2 regions of the Pseudoalteromonas sp. PS1M3 genome follow, and region 1 is predicted to be linked to the other one. Evidence: predicted binding sites of a transcription regulator. Region 1 holds the regulator's gene; the other holds the start of a gene.

Region 1 (4,218 bases):
GGCGTGCCATGGTGCCATCAGCGTTTAAAATTTCAACAATAACAGAAGACGCTTCAAGCCCTGCTAAACGCGCTAAATCACAACCGGCTTCTGTATGACCTGCACGTGTTAATACACCACCTGGCTGTGCCATAATCGGAAAAATATGACCCGGCTGTACAATATCGCTAGGAACAGCACCTTTAGCGATAGCTGCTTGTACCGTGCGTGCTCTATCTGCTGCTGATATACCTGTGGTTACGCCTTTTGATGCTTCTATCGACATAGTAAAGTTAGTTGAAAACGCAGCGCCATTATTTTTAACCATTAAAGGCAAGTCTAGTTGCTCACAACGCTCTTGTGTCATCGTTAAACAAATTAAACCACGGCCATGAGTAGCCATAAAGTTAATTGCTTCTGCGCTAATATGTTCAGCAGCTATTATTAAATCGCCTTCATTTTCTCTGTCTTCATCGTCCATTAAAATAACCATTTTACCGGCTTTAATGTCATCTATAATTTCTTGTGCGCTGTGTAAATTCATAAATTCGCTCGTGTAAGTTGTCAGTTTCGTTATTTAATAAAGCCCGCTTTTGCGAGTAAGCTCATTGATATATCTGCGCCGGTTGGCTGCTCTGCGCCTTTGATAAGACGCTCTAAATAACGTGCAATTTGATCGACTTCTAAATTAACTTGAGTGCCTACTTTAAAGTCGGCAATTGTTGTTTGACCGCTGGTGTGCGGCACAATTGTTAATTTAAATTTATTACCTTCAACAGCGTTAACTGTCAGGCTTATACCATCAATACATACCGACCCTTTGTACGGTATGTATTTCATTAAACTTTCATCGGTTGTCAGCCAATATTCAGTAGCTCTTGCATTAGCTGTAATCGCCGTTATTGTTGCAATACCATCAACATGGCCAGACACTAAATGCCCACCTAAACGCGAAACCGGTTGCATCGCTTTTTCAAGGTTAACTGTTTGCCCTATTGAATAATGTGCAAAACCAGTTAAATGAATTGTTTCGTTAGATAAATCAGCGCTAAAACCATCAACATGTTTATCAACTACCGTTAAACACACGCCATTTGTTGCAATACTGTCACCCAGCTTTACGTCACTCATATCAAGGTCGGCGCTTTGAATACGAATGGCTAAATCGCCTTGTTTTTTTTGTAATAAAGCAATTTTGCCTGTGGCTTCTATTATCCCAGTAAACATAGCGCTACTCTTCTTTGTTAAATGATTTTAATGCGTGCTTTTTTAACGCGTTGATACGTAAATCGTCACCAATGCGAACACACTCATTAAAAGATAAATCGATAGTATCTTGCATACTCGTCAATTCAGGGAAGTTTACTAAACTTTTAGCATCATAACCCATCAGTTTTGGTGCGATATAAAAAACATACTCGTCAATTAAATCAAGCTCGGTCATTTTCCCCGCAAGGGTTGCCCCAGCTTCCAGCCATATATTATTAAACTGATGCTTTGCTAGTGTTTGTAATACATCGGTTAAATCAACCTTACCCTGTTGCTCGCGCACCGCTATGTGCTTAACAAAATGCGGCCACTGCATTGAATTATCAACCTTGGTAGTAAATATAATTACCGGGTGCGCTATTTTAAATAGCGCGAGGTCAGGTGTTAATCTGTTTTGCGAGTCTATTATAACACGCACCGGCTGACGTAGCGGTAAGTTGGTTGGTAATGAATACGGTAACTCACTTGCTCGAACATTAAGTTTTGCATTATCAACAAGAACCGTATCGGCCCCCGTTAAAATGGCACAGCTTTGAGCGCGGTATAGCTGCACATCTTTTCGTGCAGCAGGACCTGTGATCCACTTACTTTTTCCGTTTTTTAGCGCTGTTTTACCGTCTATACTGGCTGCTAATTTACAAGTTACGTAAGGAAGCCCTTGCTCCATACGCTTAAAAAAACCAAAGTTTAATGCGCGAGCCTCTTGTTCAAGCAACCCATGAGCAACTTCTATTCCGGCGTCACTCAGTATTTTAAGGCCTTTACCTGCCACTTGCGGGTTGGTATCAACCATGGCTGCAATCACCTTTTTAATACCAGCGGCCTTAAGTCCTTCAGCACAGGGGGGCGTGCGCCCGTAATGGCTACAAGGTTCAAGTGTTACATAGGCAGTTGCACCCTTTGCTTTTTCGCCGGCTACAGCAAGTGCATTTACCTCTGCATGTCCTTGCCCTGCTAACTGATGAAACCCTTCACCAATTATCTGATTATCTTTTACAAGTACACAGCCAACATTCGGATTAGGTGTTGTGGTAAACCGACCTTTTTTAGCAAGCTCAATAGCACGCGCCATATATAGTTTATCGTGCTCGGTAAATGCTGATTGGCTGCTCATGCTTATTCCCCTAAACGGGCAATTTCTTCGCCAAACTCTCGTATATCCTCAAACGAGCGATATACTGACGCAAACCTTACATAAGCGACTTTATCTAACTTTTTAAGCGCTTCCATAATGCATTCACCCACCAAATGGCTTGAAATTTCTCGCTCACCCGTTGCACGTAATTGCGACTTTATTATATTGACTACTTCATCAACCTGTTCTGTACTGACGGGACGCTTCTCAAGTGCACGATTTAAACCATTTAGTAACTTATCTTCGTTAAACGGTTCGCGACTGCCGTCTTGTTTTACAACACGCGGCATAACCAGCTCTGCCCCTTCAAACGTGGTGAAACGTTCATGGCAATCGTTACACTCACGACGGCGGCGAACTTGATGGCCACCGCCAACAAGGCGGGAATCTATAACTTTGGTGTCTTTTGCTGTACAAAATGGGCAATGCATAACTAAAGGTATCCGTTTTAAAAACAAAAAAGCCGCTAAAAAGCGGCTTTTATAATAGCATGATTGCTTATGTGATCTAAATTACCGTTTTACTTTATTAAGCGTAAACAGGTAGTTTTGCACAAATTGCTTTCACTTTTTCTTTTACTTGCGCTTGAACAGACTCATCAGCAATGTTGTCTAGTACATCACAGATCCAGCCAGCAAGCTCTTTAGATTCAGCCTCTTTGAAACCACGGCGCGTGATTGCAGGAGAACCAATACGTAAGCCAGACGTTACAAATGGAGAACGCGGATCATTTGGAACTGAGTTTTTGTTAACCGTAATGTTCGCATTGCCTAATGCTGCATCAGCATCTTTACCTGTAATGTCTTTATCGATTAAATCAAGTAAGAACAAGTGATTGTCTGTTTTACCAGAAACAACTTTGTAGCCACGCTCTTGTAATACGCTAACCATTGCTTGCGCATTTTTAACAACTTGTGTTTGGTATTCTTTAAACTCTGGTTGTAAAGCTTCTTTGAATGCCACTGCTTTTGCAGCAATAACGTGACATAAAGGACCACCTTGGCCACCAGGGAATACAGCACTGTTAAGCTTTTTGTAAATTGCTTCGTCACCACATGCAGAAATAATTAAACCGCCACGAGGGCCCGCTAATGTTTTATGCGTTGTTGTAGTAACAACATGTGCAAATGGTACTGGGCTTGGGTAAACACCCGCAGCAATTAAACCTGCAACATGCGCCATATCAACAAACAAGTAAGCATCTACTTTGTCTGCAATTTCGCGAAACTTAGCCCAATCAACAATACCTGAATAAGCAGAAAAACCTGCGATAATCATTTTTGGCTTGTGCTCTAGTGCTAACGCTTCAACTTGTGCGTAATCAATTTCGCCAGTCTCTTCGTTTAGGCCATACTGAATTGCGTTATATGTTTTACCTGAAAAGTTTACGTGTGAGCCATGAGTTAAATGGCCACCGTGTGCTAGGCTCATGCCAAGTACTGTATCAAGCGGGCTTAATAAGGCTTGGAAAACAGCGGCATTGGCTTGCGAACCCGCATGTGGTTGCACGTTTGCGTAATCTGTACCAAATAATTCATTTGCGCGGTCAATCGCTAACTGCTCAACCACATCAACGTGCTCACAGCCACCGTAGTAACGTTTGCCCGGGTAGCCTTCAGCATATTTGTTAGTAAGTTGAGAACCCTGCGCTTCTAGTACGCGTGGGCTACAGTAGTTTTCAGATGCAATTAACTCAATGTGCTCTTCTTGACGTGATGTTTCTTTACTCATCGCGTCAAATAACTCTGGATCAAAGTCCGAAATATTCATGCTACGTTCTAACATTGGGGGCTCCTGGGCAACGTGTATGGTATTTTTTAGAGGCTATATTGTAC
Region 2 (4,218 bases), 1.0 Mb from region 1:
ATGGCTGTGCCATACGAACTATCGTGTCATAAACTGCGCTATCGCCGTGTGGGTGGTATTTACCGATTACATCACCGACAACACGTGCCGACTTTTTGTAAGGCTTGTTCCAATCATTACTAAGCTCGTTCATTGCAAACAAAACGCGGCGGTGAACTGGCTTTAAGCCATCACGTACGTCTGGTAATGCACGTCCTACAATTACACTCATTGCGTAATCTAAGTAGGAGTTTTTTAACTCGTCTTCAATATTGACTGGCAGAATTTCATTGGCGAGATCAGTCATTTGATATCACATTCCTTCAGTAGCAGCTCTTAATAACCCAGTATTAGGTTTTAAAGAGTATTGTTATTATTACTAACAGACATGCTATCACAATTAATTTTAATTTACAGGCGCAAAACTTTGCGATTTATCAATTTAGGCCTATATAATGGCCTCAGATTGACGAGGAAGTATTTTATGACCGAACATCAAAATGTAGATCACGCAGAAATAGCAAAGTTTGAAGCCATCGCAGAGCGTTGGTGGGATTTAGAGGGTGAGTTTAAACCTCTTCACGAAATTAATCCGTTACGCCTAGATTTTATTGCAAATAAAACGCAAGGTTTATTTGATAAAGAAACGCTCGATGTTGGCTGTGGTGGGGGTATTTTAAGCCAAAGCATGGCACGTATGGGGGCAAAGGTAACAGGTATTGATATGGGACAAGAGCCCTTGACTGTCGCTAAATTACACAGCCTAGAAACGGGTGTTAATGTAGATTACATAAAAATACCCGCAGAACAGTTTGCTGAAGAACACCCTGAACGATTTGACGTTGTTACCTGTATGGAAATGCTCGAACACGTTCCAGACCCTGCTTCAATTATTCACGCCGTTGCCAAACTTGCAAAACCTGGCGCTGATGTTTTTTTCTCTACCCTCAATAAAACACCGAAAGCCTACTTGTACGCAATTGTAGGTGCTGAAAAACTATTAAAAATGGTTCCAGAGGGAACTCACGATCACAAAAAGTTTATTAAACCGGCGCAGCTAATTGCGTGGGCCGAGCAAGCGGGCTTAAAAGTACGTGCAAGCTCAGGACTTTCGTATAACCCCTTCTCTAAACAATACACACTTAATAATGATGTTAGTGTTAATTATATCCTTCATTTTGAGAAGTTGGTGTAATGAAGAGCGCAGGTTCATCATTAGAACTTTATCAATATGATGCGTTTTTGTTTGATTTAGACGGCACCTTACTCGACACAGCTGACGATTTAGGCGCTGCACTTAATAGTGTACTACGAGCAAATCAAATTGCCGAAGTAACAAGCGAAATATATCGCCCAGCGGCTTCTAATGGTGCGGCAGCTTTATTGGAAGCGGGTTTTAAAGAGTTGTGGCCCTCTCTTGCACAAGCACAGTTGATAAAACAATTGGTCGATAGCTATGCCCAAAACATTGCGAAATACACCCAATGCTTTGCCGGTATTGAACCACTACTGATCTCACTTGATCACAAAAAGATCAAATGGGGGATCATGACAAACAAGCCTGGCTTTTTAACTGAGCCGCTTGTCGCTGCGATCCCCGCTTTAAAAAATGCGGCAGTTGTTATTAGCGGTGATACACTTGAAGAAGCCAAACCCTCTCCTCTACCTTTACTTCATTGCGCAAAACTAATGGACGTAATACCAGCTCGCTGTTTATACATAGGTGATGCCGAGCGAGACATTCAAGCGGGTAAAGCAGCAGGTATGCCTACAGCTACTGCTCTGTGGGGGTACATTCCAAGCGATGCAGAAGCACTTACTTGGAAAGCTGATTTTAACTGGCGTAGTCCTATTGACGCATTTAACCATATATAGTGCCCATTTTAGATATAAACACTATATATTGTGATTGTGTTAGTTTTTACGCAAAGCTTGATGATAAAAAAAGCAGCCGACATTTATTTTCAAAATGTGTAAATTTAGTCGATCCTGAGTTGATTTTTAAAAATTTCAACTTCAATGAATGATCAAAGGTTAATGCCTACTAACACAAATACGTTATCCCAACGTTATCCACAAATAGGGGCAATCATGCCCCTTGCAAATCAACTCAGACCACACTATCTTGTGATCTCTAAATTGAACAACACCAGATATTGTGGCCAAATGTTATTCAATTAAATTTACCTCATTGGGTAAAACTTATAAAAAATGAGCACTACTTCTCTTTTTGAGACGTACAACATTGGTCAAAAATACATTATCCCCAAGGAATACAGGCAAAGCTATGAACCAACAGTTATCTGTAAGCAAACGTGACGGGCGCAAAGAGCCTCTTGATCTTGATAAGATCCATCGCGTTATAGAATGGGCCGCCGAAGGTTTAAATAACGTTTCGGTTTCACAGGTTGAATTAAAGTCACATATTCAATTTTATGATGGTATTCGTACAAAAGATATTCACGAAACGATTATCAAAGCGGCTGCCGATCAGATTTCTAAAGAATCACCTGATTACCAGTATCTTGCTGCGCGTTTAGCTGTATTCCACTTACGTAAAAAAGCATACGGTCAATTCGAGCCTCCACGTTTATTTGATCACGTAACAAAAATGGTGAGTGATAAACGTTACGATGCTCACTTACTTGCTGATTATACAGAGCAAGAATTTGACGAATTAGACGAATACCTTGACCACTCACGCGATCTTAATTTTAGTTACGCTGCAGTTAAGCAATTAGAAGGTAAATACCTAGTTCAAAACCGTGTAACGGGTGAAATTTATGAAAGCGCACAGTTTTTATATATTTTAGTGGCTGCAAGCTTATTTGCAGATTACCCACGAGAAACACGAGTTTCATACATAAAACGTTTTTACGACGCGGTATCGTTATTTAAAATTTCATTGCCTACGCCAATCATGGCTGGTGTACGTACGCCTACTCGTCAATTTAGCTCTTGCGTACTTATTGAATGTGGCGACAGCCTTGATTCAATCAATGCAACGTCGTCAGCTATTGTAAAATACGTTTCTCAGCGTGCTGGTATCGGTATTAATGCTGGTCGTATCCGTGCATTAGGAAGCCATATCCGTAATGGCGAAGCATACCACACAGGTTGTATCCCTTTTTACAAGCACTTTCAAACAGCTGTTAAGAGTTGTTCGCAAGGTGGTGTTCGCGGCGGCGCAGCAACCCTATTCTACCCGCTATGGCATTTAGAAGTAGAGAACCTTTTAGTTCTTAAAAATAACCGTGGTGTTGATGACAACCGTGTTCGTCATTTAGATTACGGCGTACAATTTAATAAGCTAATGTATTCTCGTTTGATTAAAGACGATTACATCACGTTATTTAGCCCATCAGACGTGCCAGGTCTTTACGATGCGTTTTTTGAAGATCAAGACGAATTTGATGCGTTATATGTTAAATACGAACAAGACGAGTCAATTCGTAAAAAGCGTATTAAAGCCATTGAATTGTTCTCTGTGTTTGCACAAGAGCGTGCAAGTACTGGCCGCATATACTTACAGAATGTAGATCACTGTAATACACATAGCCCGTTTATAGCGAAAGTTGCGCCAATTCGTCAGTCTAACTTGTGTTTAGAAATTGCATTACCGACTAAACCACTTAACAACGTTAACGACGAAGAAGGCGAAATTGCATTATGTACACTGTCTGCTTTCAACTTAGGTGCGCTTGAGTCTCTAGATGAACTAGAAGAGCTTGCGGAGCTAGCTGTACGTGCACTCGATAATTTACTCGACTTCCAAGACTACCCAGTACCAGCTGCCAAAAACGCAACGATGGGACGTCGTACGTTAGGAATAGGCGTAATCAACTATGCCTACTACTTAGCTAAAAATGGTAAGCGTTATTCAGACGGCAGTGCAAATGCACTAACACATAAAACATTCGAAGCTATTCAATACTACTTGATGAAAGCGTCAAACGAACTTGCAAAAGAACGTGGTGCATGTCCTAAGTTTAACGAAACAACGTATTCTCAAGGTATTATGCCTACAGATACGTATAAAACAGACTTAGATAAAATTTGTGATGAGCCACTGCATCTTGATTGGGATGCACTGCGTAAAAGCATACAAGAACACGGTATGCGTAACTCAACACTAAGCGCATTAATGCCATCAGAAACGTCATCGCAAATCTCGAACGCAACAAATGGTATCGAGCCGCCACGCGGTCACATTAGTGTTAAAGCAAGTAAAGATGGTAT

Evidence for each region. Region 1 encodes NrdR, which represses ribonucleotide reductase genes. Its sites were predicted from a motif close to AAACACNANATNTNGTGTTT; they were not measured.
Region 2: the regulator NrdR is predicted to act here: its motif matches at 2,124-2,143, upstream of nrdA (class 1a ribonucleoside-diphosphate reductase subunit alpha).

What each region holds. Positions count from the first base shown of each region.
Region 1 is NZ_AP022624.1:670,533-674,750, reverse strand. Features, by position in the region: gene ribBA (bifunctional 3,4-dihydroxy-2-butanone-4-phosphate synthase/GTP cyclohydrolase II) at 1-523, opposite strand, end outside; gene PS1M3_RS03155 (riboflavin synthase) at 553-1,206, opposite strand; gene ribD (bifunctional diaminohydroxyphosphoribosylaminopyrimidine deaminase/5-amino-6-(5-phosphoribosylamino)uracil reductase RibD) at 1,211-2,362, opposite strand; gene nrdR (transcriptional regulator NrdR) at 2,365-2,814, opposite strand; gene glyA (serine hydroxymethyltransferase) at 2,912-4,168, opposite strand.
Region 2 is NZ_AP022624.1:1,680,374-1,684,591, reverse strand. Features, by position in the region: gene gyrA (DNA topoisomerase (ATP-hydrolyzing) subunit A) at 1-286, opposite strand, end outside; gene ubiG (bifunctional 2-polyprenyl-6-hydroxyphenol methylase/3-demethylubiquinol 3-O-methyltransferase UbiG) at 464-1,174, shown strand; gene PS1M3_RS07735 (HAD-IA family hydrolase) at 1,174-1,854, shown strand; gene nrdA (class 1a ribonucleoside-diphosphate reductase subunit alpha) at 2,267-4,218, shown strand, end outside.